DNA from 3 places in the Pseudarthrobacter sp. AG30 genome. Region 3 is predicted to be linked to each of the others. Evidence: predicted binding sites of a transcription regulator. Region 3 holds the regulator's gene; each other region holds the start of a gene.
The links. Region 3 encodes LexA, which represses DNA repair genes until DNA is damaged. Its sites were predicted from a motif close to TCGAACANNTGTTCGA; they were not measured.
Positions count from the first base shown of each region.

Region 1: a site for LexA is predicted at 1,949-1,964, ahead of DC347_RS04050 (DUF6504 family protein). Genes of this name have one in related genera too.
Region 2: a site for LexA is predicted at 1,905-1,920, ahead of DC347_RS03955 (LysM peptidoglycan-binding domain-containing protein). Genes of this name have one in related genera too.

Region 1 is NZ_QEHL01000003.1:172,168-176,287, reverse strand. Features, by position in the region: gene DC347_RS04055 (DNA polymerase III subunit alpha) at 1-1,592, opposite strand, end outside; gene DC347_RS04050 (DUF6504 family protein) at 1,589-1,912, opposite strand; gene DC347_RS04045 (hypothetical protein) at 2,045-2,434, shown strand; gene DC347_RS04040 (chorismate mutase) at 2,443-2,766, opposite strand; gene DC347_RS04035 (VOC family protein) at 2,783-3,205, shown strand; gene DC347_RS04030 (SOS response-associated peptidase) at 3,233-3,994, opposite strand.
Region 2 is NZ_QEHL01000003.1:159,361-163,480, reverse strand. Features, by position in the region: gene DC347_RS03965 (TraR/DksA C4-type zinc finger protein) at 1-217, opposite strand, end outside; gene DC347_RS03960 (transglycosylase) at 239-1,552, opposite strand; cyclic di-AMP (ydaO/yuaA leader) riboswitch at 1,806-1,978, shown strand; gene DC347_RS03955 (LysM peptidoglycan-binding domain-containing protein) at 1,982-2,818, shown strand; gene DC347_RS03950 (YdiU family protein) at 2,897-4,120, opposite strand, start outside.
Region 3 is NZ_QEHL01000006.1:42,620-46,739, reverse strand. Features, by position in the region: gene hflX (GTPase HflX) at 1-460, shown strand, start outside; gene DC347_RS07015 (ATP-dependent DNA helicase) at 453-2,513, shown strand; gene lexA (transcriptional repressor LexA) at 2,546-3,274, opposite strand; gene DC347_RS07005 (LysM peptidoglycan-binding domain-containing protein) at 3,628-4,044, shown strand.

The DNA of each region.
Region 1 (4,120 bases), on a different contig from region 3:
AGGTCCAGCTGCTGGTTTCCGTCGGCGTCTTTGTGCTCCACCCGGCCGGCGAACTCCTTGAGTTCGGGTTTTTCCTGCAGCGCTTCGCGGAATTTCCTGGCCGAGAACCGCCACAACTGCTTGGCAATCTCCCCCACCTCGTCGTCGTCCATCCCCAACGCCATCCCGGCGTCGCGCACTGCCCCGCGGGCCCGGTAGCCGTTTTGCATGCTCATCAGGGTGACGCGCTCTGAGCCGAAGCGTTCGAAGATTTGGCGGTAGACGTTGTGGCGTTCAGCGCTTTCAACGTCGATGTCGATGTCCGGCAGGGTGGCACGGTCGTTGGAGAGGAACCGTTCAAAGATAAGATCGTGCTGCAGCGGATTTACGTGGCTTACCTCGATCAAATAATTGACCAGGCTGGACGCCCCGGACCCACGGGCTGCCGCCCTGACTCCCATGTCCTGGATCATCCGGGATACCTCTGCCACAGTCAGGAAGTAGGACGAGAACCCCAGGTTCCGGATGATCCCCAGCTCATGCTCAAGCCGTGCCAGCATCGTTTTTTCGTCGTGTCCGCCGATCCCCGGGAACCGCCTGCCAATTCCGGCATGGCACCGCTGGATGAGTTCCATATGCGGATCCCGGGTAATGCCAATGACTGATGCCTCCGGCACCACGGGCTGCTTCCATCCCATGTCCGAGGTGGGGTCCATCCGGCAGAGGTCGGCGAGCGCCTCGGTTTGGGCCATCAGTTGCTTGAGGTCAGCGGCCCCATACCCTGCTGCGGTAATGATTTCCTTGCCCAGGCCGAGCATCTGTTCCGCGGTTTTCAGCCACCCCTGGCCTGTGGGCTGGAGCAGCGGTTCCCCTGCCAGCTCCGGCAGGGACTTCAACGTCCGGGCAGAGTCAAGGACATCCGCGGTTGGCGCCCCGTCCGCAGCGCAATACCGCACCGCGTTGCTGAGGATGGCGGGGACGTGGTGTTCTTCGGCGAGCCGGAGCATGCGGACTGCATGGGCAGTGCTGAGGGGGAAGCCGGGCGCGCTGAGCTGGGAGACGATTTCTGCAACGACGGTTCCCGCGGGCATGGCATCCAGCCATTGTTTGAAAAGGGTTCGGGGACGGAGGTAACGCCTGCCTCCCATGGCCTTGCCGACGTCGGAATCCGGTCCAATCAGCACGGTCAGCACCGGTTTGAGCGTTGCCGGGTCGAGGGTCCGGGAGGCCAATTCGGCGCGGGTGACCGCTACCGGCACTGTTCCCCCGGCCTTCCCGGAGGTCCGGGCGTGGGCATCGGAAACCAGCCGGCATAGAGCACGGTAACCCGCGCCATTGTTGTGCCCACGGGCGAGCACCACCACCCGCCCGGCTACCTGCGTGCGGTGGTCCCCGTCGTCGTCGAAGACCGCCAGGTCCACCCCCACGATGGGGTCGATGCCTGCAGCCATGCAGGCTTTGAGGTGCTTGATGGTGCCATACAGGCCGTCCCGGTCGGTGCAGGCCAGGGCAGTGGCGCCGTCGCTAGCGGCGGCCTGTGCAAGTTCCTCCGGCCAGGAGACGCCGTAATGGGCGCTGAATGCTGTGGAAACGTGAAGGTGGGTGAAGCTCATGCTGTTCTGGGGCGAAGGGCGTCATGGATCCGCAGCAGCCGCCACCGGCCGCTGCCAACATGCCGGGTGAGGTCGAGGGTCAGGGGTTCTAAAGCATTGCTCCCAGCAGCGGGAAGCACCTGGATTCGCCAGATTTCGTGGTCCACCACGCCAGGGCCGCTCCCCAGGGGAGCCCTGGCGTCTTCAGCCCACCACTGGCGGCGTTCATACCACCGGACGGGCTCGGCGCAGACGAGATAGTCCCTGCCTGCCCACGTTAACGATTCAGGCTGCCCGGAGGGGGAACATGCCACGTCTATGGACTCGCTGAACATGCCCATGCGCGCCTCCCGGACGGTTCTTCCCAAATGCTTCATTCGAATATGTGTTCGAATGAATCAAGTCTACGCCGGGGAGCCGGCAAAACATAGGCGGGGGTGGACGGACCGTGCGGCAGGGAGCAGGATGATGGCATGAGTACCGATGACGCACTCCTGAAGCAGGCAAGCATCAAGACCCAGGACTCCACCCTGGTGGCCACGTTCGATATCGATGGCGCCATTCCGGAATCCGGCGCCTACGTGGTGGGCTTGATGGGAGCCACGCCGGACTATTCAACGCAGCGGCGGCTGTGCATTGAATTCATGAACGGGGAGGCCATTGCCTGCTACGCGTTCAACCGGGACCAGGGAATCGAAGAAGATTACGACCTGTCCGGCGTATCCCACTCGGAAAACACCATTACCGGGAGCTTTCCCGCCACGGCCTTGAACGGGCTCGGGAAAGGACACGTCCTGTCAGCCTTCAGCGAGGCGGACGGGCGGGAATTCCAGCATGGGGTTCCGGTGGAGGAAGCCCTGTAGGGGTTTCCTTAGCTGTTTTCCTTATGGATCTTCAGTTCGAGTTCAATGAACGCGGAGATCATGGCCCGGTAGGTTGACTCGACGATGTCCGGGTCAATGTCTTTTTTCTCTGCCGCGGCCCGGACGTGCTCGATGATCCGCTCCACCCGGCCGGGGGCCCGCACCTCGGCGTCGTCGCCTTTCAGGGTGCCGGCGATCCGGATCAGCCGCTCGCGGCGGGCAATGAGGGTGACAATCTGGTCATCCACCTCATCGACGGCAACCCGGACAGCTGCGAGCTGTTCCTTGTCGGCCTGGGCATCCCGATCGTTTCCTTGAATTGTCGCCATCATCTGACAGTATCGAAGCATGGAGCCAAGAGTCGACTTTATCTCCCTCGGCGTCCGCAGCGTTGACCGGTCGCGGGCCTTCTACATCGACGGCCTCGGCTGGCCGGTCCACCGCGAGGTTGCCGGGGAGGTGCTGTTCATCCAGGTGAACCACGGACTGGTGCTCTCCCTCTGGGACGCCCGGCAGATGCAGGCAGAGGCAGGCGTCAGCCCGCCGGACGGGGTTCCCTGCATCACCCTCAGCCATAACCTGGCCAGCGCCGGGGACGTGGACAGGGTCATGGAAGAGGCCGCAGCGGCGGGGGCAGCCATCATCGCCGAACCCGTCACCCAGCCCTGGGGCGGCTACACGGGGTACTTCGCGGATCCTGACGGCTTCCGCTGGGAAGTCGCCTACAACCCCACGTGGACCGTGGACGACGCCGGCAAGGTCACCGTCTGACGAGGTCCGCACCCTGGGCAGTGGCTGCTAGAACAGTGCCTCCACAGGGCGGATCAGGTCCGGTCCGTTGTTGCGGACGTTCCCCACGTCCTTGCCCACGGACTCCACGTGCCAGTCGGCGGCAGCTTCCTTGACCCCGGCCCGCACCAGGTCCACAAGGGCGGCTGCGTCGTCAGCCTGCGGGTCCAGCCAAGCCTGCGTGGTGGCCTTGTCCATGGGCAGGGGCACGCGGTCGTGCAGTTCCGTCAGCTTCCCGAAGATGGTGGATTCAGTCCCGGGCGGTGGGGTGTCCGCCGTGAGGATGGAAGTGGACAGCAGCCAGCGCCCTGGTTCCCCTTCCGGAATGGACGGGTCCTTCCACCACTCGTAAAGGCCGGCGAATACCAGCCCGTGGTCCTCACCGGGGTGCACATAATAGGGCTGCTTGGACTTCCCGGGCCCTTGCTTCCATTCGTAGTACCCGTCGGCGGGGACGGCGCAGCGGCGTGACTTCACGGCCTTCCTGAACGCAGGCTTCTCCAGCACCGATTCGCTGCGGGCGTTGATCATGCGCGGCCCGATCCCGGGATCCTTGGCCCAGGACGGGACCAGGCCCCAGCGGGCCACATGCAACTGCCGTACCTGCCGGGCCCCTGCAGCATCCTCCACCAACCGCTCCAGGACGATGGGGACGGCGTCCGTTGGCGCTACGTTCCACGACGGCGGGATGCTGACCTCCTCCTCCAACTCGGCGTCGAACTCGGCCAGCAGGTCCCCCACGGCGCGTGCCATTACGTAGCGTCCACACATGGGACCAGCATGCCACCGTCGCCACATACTGTCATGCTGCCGCCCCGCCGCCCCGGAAAGTCCGGGAATACCGGCGGCCACGCTACCGTTGACCGTAAGGAAACCTTTCAAGCGACGTTTAGGAGA
Region 2 (4,120 bases), on a different contig from region 3:
CCTGGTCCAGCCCGGCTGAACTCTGCTTCAACAATGCCGACGCCTGCGACAGTTCGAAGGCGATCGTGGCGCCCTCGGGATCGTGTTCGTCATCGACGTTGGAGTCCTGCCGGGCCGCGTTGGCCGCGTCGATATCAGCCCGCAGCGCCGGCAACAGGGCCAACCTCCGGGCCCGTTCCTCTTCGAGCAGCACCCTGAACCGTTCGAAATCTGGCATGCGGAAAGCCTAGCGCGCCAGTCAGTACCAGTTCAGGGCGACGGAATGGCTCCAGGCGCCGCACGGGGACCCGTAGCGGTCGCGGATGTAGCCGAGCCCCCAGTCAATCTGCGTCCGGTAACTCGTCAGCCAGTCGCTTCCGGCGCTGGCGTACTTTCCCGGCGGCAGGGCCTGGGCTATGCCATAGGCCCCGGATGAGGCATTCGTGGCCGTGGTCAGCCAGCCGGATTCCTTGGTCCACAGCTGGGACAGGCACTGGAACTGGTCGGCGCCCCAGCCGAGGGCACCCAGGCGTCCTGAGGCATAGGCCTTGGCGCCGGCAGGATCATTGACGGCACCGCCCGGGACGGAGGGAACGACGACGGGCGGCGGGCCGGGCACGGCTGGCTGCGGCGGACTGCCGGGAACCGGGTCGGCCGGCGGGGCCGGTACCGCCGCGTTGCCGGCCGGAGCCGCAGCCGCGGGTTTGGGCTGCCGGGCTGCGGCCGCGGCAGCCTGCGCCGCGGCTTCGGCCTGCCGGCGGGCCTGCTCCGCCGCAGCGGCGCGCTTGGCCTCCTGGGCCGCTTCATAGGCAGCCAGCGCCGCCTGGCCCTGGCGATACTCCCCCTCAAGTGCCGCCGTCGTTCCCTTCAGCGAGGCCAGCTGGGCGGTCAGTTCGGTGCTGTGCTGCTGTTCGTCATTTACCTGCCGGGCAAGCGCGTCCTGGGCGGAGCGGGCTGCGTCCAGTTTGGCTTTTGCTTCCCCGGACAGTCGTTCCCGCTCAGTGCGGGCCACTTTTTCCTGCTCTGCCAGGGATGCGGCAACTTTTCCGGCAGCCGCAGCTTTCTCCACCAGAGCAGCAGTCTTGTCGCCCACCAGCTGGACGAGGTTGAGCCCTTGGACGCTGTTGTTCCGCAGGGCATCAAGGGCCACGAAGAATCCGGTATTGGTCCCGCCCGTCTTGTACGCCTGGACGGCAAGCGCTCCGATTTCCTTGCGATGACGGGCCAGTTCGTCGTTGGCGCGGGCAGCCTGGGTGGACAATGAATCCAGCCTGACCGATGCCGCTTGCAGCCCGGCGTCGGCTGCGGCGTAGTCGGCCGCTGCCCGGACCGCCGTGTTACCGGCGGCTTCAGCCTGGGTCTGGAGGCCGTCCAGGAGCCCGTTGATGGTGGTGATCTCTGCCACTTTCGCTGCCTCGGAAGACTGCGCCTGCTGCACGTCAGCCCAGGACGGATACCCACCGGGAGGTGCAGGCTCGTCTGCCGTGGCAGGCAGGACCGTGGCCGCTGCCACTGCGATGGCGAGCAGTCCCCCCACCAGCGGGGACGTGGGCATGGTCACGAACAGGGGCATAGTCCCGAAGCATACCGGCGGCACGCCGGAGCGGAAAGGCGGCCGTGCCTGCTTTGTTACCCGTTTGGTCCGGTGCCGGACCGGCGGGAGCCCGGCGAGGGTGGATCGGACCCATCCAATCGCTGGTTGAATACGAGAGAAGAACCTCGCATGTTATCTAAACGTGACAATGGGAGGGTCGGCGGGTTATGGTCTTCTGGTGTCCCTCCCCAAACGGGACACTCCCATCAGTTTGCCGAGCCCTGCCGCTGATACCGGGATTCAACCGCATTCATGCTGGCAGGGACGGGGGAACCAAGTTTCCACGACCTTTCAGGTCTTGGGGTTAAGTCGGACAGCTCCTCCGCCCACCGCGGAGATATGTTCGGCCGGGTATCTCCAACCCGAACCCGACAGCTCACCCCGCAGGCATGGGAGAGGCGATCAATCGTGTCAAAGAATCTCAGCACTGCCCGCCACCGCGCGACCCCGGCCCGCTCCATTGCGCTCGAGGGACTCGCCGTGACGGCCAAATCACAGGCCCGTTCGTTTGGCCGTCCGGCCCTCGCTGTTGCCGCCGCGTCCGGCATCGCGTTCGGCGTCGGCGCCCCGGCCCATGCGGGCGTGACGGGCGCGGACACCACTGAGCAGGCCAGCGTCCAGGCCGCCGCAGCTCCTGCAACTGCTCCGGCAGCCGCGGCAGCAACCGTCCACACCGTCGTTTCCGGGGACACCCTCGGCGCGATTTCGGCCGCGTACGGAGTCAGCCTCAATGACGTCCTGGCTGCCAACGGCCTGGGATTGTCGTCCATCATCTACCCCGGTGACCAGATCCAGATCCCCGGCGCCGGCTACGTGGCAGCACCTGCCCCCGCGCCGGCAGCGGCCCCCGTCCAGGCAGCAGCCGCCACCGCACCGGCGAACACCGGCATGAACATGTCCTACGCATCAGCAACGCCGGTGGCGTCCACCACCGGCAGCGGGACCGGTGCTGCCATCCTGGCCTCCGCCTACGGCCAGGTCGGCGTGAGCCAGGACTGCACCGCCATGGTTGAAAAGGCCCTGCGCTCCGTCGGCAAGAGCGTCGGCGACCTGGCTCCCACGCAGTTCTTCCAGTACGGCAGCGTGGTCGGGAGCCCGGCACCCGGCGACCTCATCATCACCTCGGGCCACGTGGGCGTTTACGCCGGCAACGGCCAGGTTGTGAGTGGCGGCGTCAACGGCTACACCACGCAGCTGCACTCCATCAGCTGGCTCAGCGGCTACTCAGTGGTCCGCGTCGCCTAGTCTTCGCGCAGTAAAGCCTGCTCCCAACAGGAGGGTGGCAGCCGGGTCTCCGGTTGCCACCCTCCTGTTGTCGTCGGATCAGGTCCCGCAAAAGGTCGTATAGGTCCCGAATTCCGCCGGGGCACCGTCCATGTAGCGTTCCAGCCCGGCCCGCTCGGTGAAAGGATCGGTCACGGCCTGAAGCAGGCGGTGCAACGGGGCAGTGTCTCCCTCCGTGCCGGCGGCGAGGGCTTCCTCCACCAGATGGTTCCGTGGAATGTACGCCGGGTTGACGCTGTCCATCAGCCCTGCGTCGGGTTGCAGCGCCAACCACCGCTCCGACCAGGCGTCGAAGCCGGCCAAATCCATCACCATCCCGCGCACCGGGCGCAGGTCGCCGCGGGCCGCCCTGCCTAGGTTACGGAAGAACAGGGTGTAATCCACCGGGCCGTCCTTGAGAATGGCCACCACATCGTCAATAAGGCTGGACGCGGCGTCGTCGCTGGCGTTTCCAGCGGCAAGACCCAGTTTGGTTTTCATGCCGCCCGTCCACGCCGTGCTGTACTGTCCACGGAATCCACCGAGCACCTCAACCGCTGCGGCAACGGCCTTGTCCTCGTCTTCGTCAACGAGCGGCAGCATTGCCTCGGCAAGGCGGGCAAGGTTCCATTCGGCAAGGACTGGCTGGTTGGCGTAGGCGTAACGGCCACTGACATCGATGGAACTGAAGACGGCGGCGGGATCGAAGGCATCCAGAAACGCACACGGGCCGTAATCAATGGTTTCCCCTGAGATGGTCATGTTGTCCGTATTCATGACCCCGTGCACGAATCCCGCCAGCATCCACCGGGCCACCAGCCCGGCCTGGGCGGAACAGACGGACGCAAACAGTGCCAGATAGGGGTTTGGGGCGACGGCAGCGTCCGGATAGTGCCTGCTGATGGCGTGGTCAGCCAGCCGCTTGAGCAGGTCCATGTTCTCCGTGGCCCGGGCGTACTGGAAACTCCCAACCCTCAAGTGGCTGCTGGCCACCCGTGCCAGGACAGCACCGGGCAGCATGCCCTCGCGCCGGACCTGCCGCCCCGTCGCCACGACAGCGAGGGAGCGCGTAGTGGGAATACCCAGGGCGTGCATGGCCTCACTGACAACGTACTCGCGCAACATTGGCCCGACGACGGCCCGGCCGTCCCCGGCGCGGGCGAACGGGGTGCGCCCCGAGCCTTTGAGGTGGATGTCCAGCAGGCGGCCGGCGCGGTCCGTGACTTCCCCCAGCAGGAGCGCGCGTCCGTCGCCGAGCAATGGGGAGTAGCCGCCGAACTGGTG
Region 3 (4,120 bases):
CCGCTCCACCCTCGAAGAGGTGGCCGATTCGGACCTGATCCTGCACGTGGTGGACGCCTCGCACCCCGATCCCGAGGGCCAGATCGCCGCGGTCCGGAAGGTCTTCAGCGAAGTTGACGCCCGCAAGGTGCCTGAGATCATCGTGCTGAACAAGGCCGATGCCGCCGATCCCTTCGTGATCGAGCGGCTGAAGCAGCGCGAACCACGCCATGTGGTGGTCTCGGCCCGGACGGGTGAGGGTATTGCCGAGCTGCTGAAGGCCATCAGCGACGCCATCCCGAGGCCCAGCGTGAAGCTTGAACTGCTCATTCCGTACGACCGGGGCGACCTGCTCAGCAAGCTGCACGAATCCGACGCCGAAATCATCCACCTCGACCACGTTGAGGAAGGTACCAGGGCCGTGGTGATGGTCCGCGAGGGCCTGGCATCCGAGCTGGAACCATTCGCCCTCAATGACTGACCTCGCGGCCGGGGAAGCTGCGCAGGCGGCCGGCGAGCAGTTCGTCCTTGAACTGCTCGACCGCGCCGTCGCCGGCATGGGCGGACAAAGCCGCACCGGACAACACGAAATGGCCCGCCAGGTGGCCCGGGCCATCAGTTCGGGCAACCATCTCCTGGTCCAGGCCGGCACCGGGACCGGCAAGTCCCTGGCCTACCTGGTACCGCTCATTGCCCACGCGTTGGAAAGCAATAAGCCCGCCCTGGTGTCCACGGCCACGCTGGCCCTGCAAACCCAGATCGTGGGCAGGGACCTGCCCCGGCTCCTGAAGAACATCACCCCGGCCCTGGATCGGCCCGTCAAAGTGGCCCTGGTCAAGGGGCGGTCCAACTACCTCTGCCGCCACAAGGTGGAGGGCGGGTTCCCTTCCGAAGAGCCTTCGGAGGGCCAGCTGTTCTCCCTCGGCGAGGACACCAGCGTGCCGCACTTCGCCGCCTCTGTGGGCGGTCCCGCCTCCCAGCTGGGCAAGGAAGTGGTGCGGCTGCGGGAGTGGGCCGAGAAGACCGCCACCGGCGACCGTGACGAGCTTCTTCCCGGCGTGACCGACCGTGCATGGCGGCAGGTGTCCGTGACCTCCATGGAATGCCTGGGGGCGCAAAAATGTCCCATGGCCGCTGAGTGCTTCAGTGAACTGGCGCGGCAGGACGCGGCCGAGGCAGACGTCGTGGTGACCAACCACGCCATGCTCGCCGTCAGCGCCTTCGAGGGGCTCGCCGTGCTGCCCGAATATGACGTCGTGGTAGTGGACGAGGCGCATGAACTGCAGGACCGCGTCACCGGGGCCGTCTCCGGGCAGTTGTCCGTCGCCATGGTGCACGCCGCCGCATCAGGTGCCCGCAAACACACGGCCATCACCGTTGACGCCCTGAACGCTGCGGCCGCCAACCTTGAGCTGGCCCTCGCCGGGGCCCCGAACGGCCTGCTGCCCAACGGCCTGAACGACGAACAGCTGGACTGCGTGGACCAGCTGCGTGAGGCCTGCCGCGCGGCGCTGTCCGATTCCAAGGGGGACAGCAACACCACGGCCGACGGCGGGCGGCAGCTCGCCCGGTCCCGCCTCATGCTGATCCTTGAATTATGCGAACGGCTGCTGGCTGCCCGGGAGAACCGCGAAGTGGTCTGGTTCTCGCGCGCGAGCACCTTCGACCCCGGCCAGGGCTACTCCCAGCCTGACGAGAATGCGCCGGTGCTGGTCAACATCGCGCCGCTGTCCGTTGCCGGGCGGCTGAGGGAAGGACTCTTCGCCGGCCACACTGTTGTGCTGACCTCTGCCACCCTGGCCATCGGGTCCGCGTTCGAACCGGCAGCGGGCGGGCTGGGACTGATAGGCGACGGAGCTCCCAGCTGGACGGGGGTGGATGTCGGCTCACCCTTCGACTACCCCAAACAGGGCATCCTCTACGTGGCGGGACACCTGCCCAAACCGGGCCGGGGTGTTTCGCCGGAAGCCCTGGAGGAGCTCGAGGCGCTCATCAAAGCATCCGGTGGCGGGGCTCTTTGCCTCTTTTCCTCGCGTCGGGCTGCGGAGGAGGCCGCCGATGCCCTGCGGCCCAAGCTCGATATGACCGTGCTCTGCCAGGGCGAGTCAACCATGACCGCCCTGGTCAAGCAGTTCGCGGACGAACCGGATACCTGCCTCTTCGGGACTATGTCCCTGTGGCAGGGGGTGGACGTTCCGGGCGGGTCGTGCCGGCTCGTGGTGATCGACCGGATTCCCTTCCCCAGGCCGGACGATCCCCTCATGACAGCTCGGTCGCGGGCCGTGGCCCAGGCCGGTGGCAACGGTTTCATGTCGGTGTCGGCTACCCACGCGGCCATCCGGCTGGCGCAGGGCGCCGGGCGGCTGATCCGGTCAACCGGCGACAAAGGAGTGGTGGCGGTGCTGGATTCGCGGCTGGCAACCGAACGTTATGCGGGCTTCCTGCGGGCCGCGCTGCCGCCTTTCTGGTCCACTACGGACCGCAGCAAGGCGCTGGCCGCACTCACCAGGCTCGGCGCGGAGGCCTCTGAATAGAGGCCTGCCGCGGCCGGAGGTGACAGGCGGTGTCAGAGGGACCGCAGCACCGAAACCACTTTGCCCATGATGGTCGCGTGGTCGCCCAGGATGGGTTCGTACTGCGTGTTCTGCGGGAGCAGCCAGGTGTGGCCGTCCCGCTGGCGGAAGGTCTTGACGGTTGCTTCGTCATCGAGCAGGGCAGCGACGATATCACCGTTGACGGCGTCCGCCTGGCGGCGCACCACGACCCAGTCTCCGTCGCAGATGGCGGCGTCCACCATGGAGTCCCCGGCCACCTTGAGCATGAACAGTTCACCCTGGCCCACAAGTTGGCGGGGGAGCGGCATGACATCCTCAACGAGCTGCTCGGCGAGGATGGGACCGCCGGCGGCAATCCGGCCCACGAGCGGAACCATGGCGGTGTCCAGCGCGGTAGGCAGCTCCGTTACGGTGGCGCCGGGTGTCTGCGGCGCTGAGGCGGCAATCGGCTTCCCGCCGCCGCCGTCAAGCGTGAGGGGCATGAGCACCTCCATGGCCCGCGGCCGCTTCGGGTCGCGCCGGAGGTAGCCAAGCTTCTCCAGCTGGGACAGCTGATGGGTCACGCTGGACAAGCTCGCAAGGCCCACCGTGTCGCCGATCTCGCGCATTGAGGGCGGGTAGCCGTTGTCATTGACGGACCGCTGGATGGTCTCGAGGATCTTCTTCTGCCGCGGGGTAAGCCCCTTCGGAGTCCTCTTTGGTTGCGGGGCCGTCCTGCCCCCGGCGGCTGCTGCTGCCATGTTCGCCAATGCCTTTCGCTTGCCGCCGGATCTTCCGCCCCACGCCGTAGGCCGGCGTTGCGTGAAGGGTCACCGCTGTCATTGTCAGACCCTGCTGTTCAACTTCAGTGGTGGTTGTTCTTGGTTTCCAAGCTAGGCCAGCCACATTGCTTTTTCAAACATTTGTTCTAGCGAGTCTCGACATTGTTCGTTGATAGGTGCTAAAACTTAGTAAGCAAAGTTCGAATATGTGTTCTAACCATTGCATGGCCTGTTCGAAGACCTGGCCGGAAGAGATTGGTATTCCGGCACGGCAGGCAGGACGGCAGCGGCGGACACCCGGGCAGCACGGCAGGTCCAGGAGGGCTCAGTTCATGTCAGCTTTAACTCTTTCCCACATATCCCGTCCAGAGTTCCTGGCCGGGGAGCGCCACTCGTCCGGCAGCCGGCGGATCAGTGCCGGAACTGCGCCATCACCGGCGCCGCTTCGGTTGACCCGGCGGGGGCGGATCGTCCTGGTGGGAGTGCCGCTGATTCTCCTCGCGGTCCTGCTGCTCTCCTTGGCGGGACTTTTCCACTCCCCGGCCAAGGCCTCCGATTCCGCCGCGGACCTCGCCGTGACGCCCACGGTGACAGTCACGGTCCAGCCCGGCCAGTCCCTGTGGTCCATCGCCGGTGCCGTGGCCCCGAACCGGGATGCACGGGACGTCGTGGCCGACATCGTCCAGCTCAACAACCTGTCCGCCGGCGCGGTCCTGCCCGGGCAGCAGCTCTTCGTCCCCAGCCACTGACCCCTTCTTGAGCGGGTACCGCGGAGCGGCAGCCTGGCGCCGCGGCCTGGTGACTGCGGGTGCGCGTCCCCCGGAG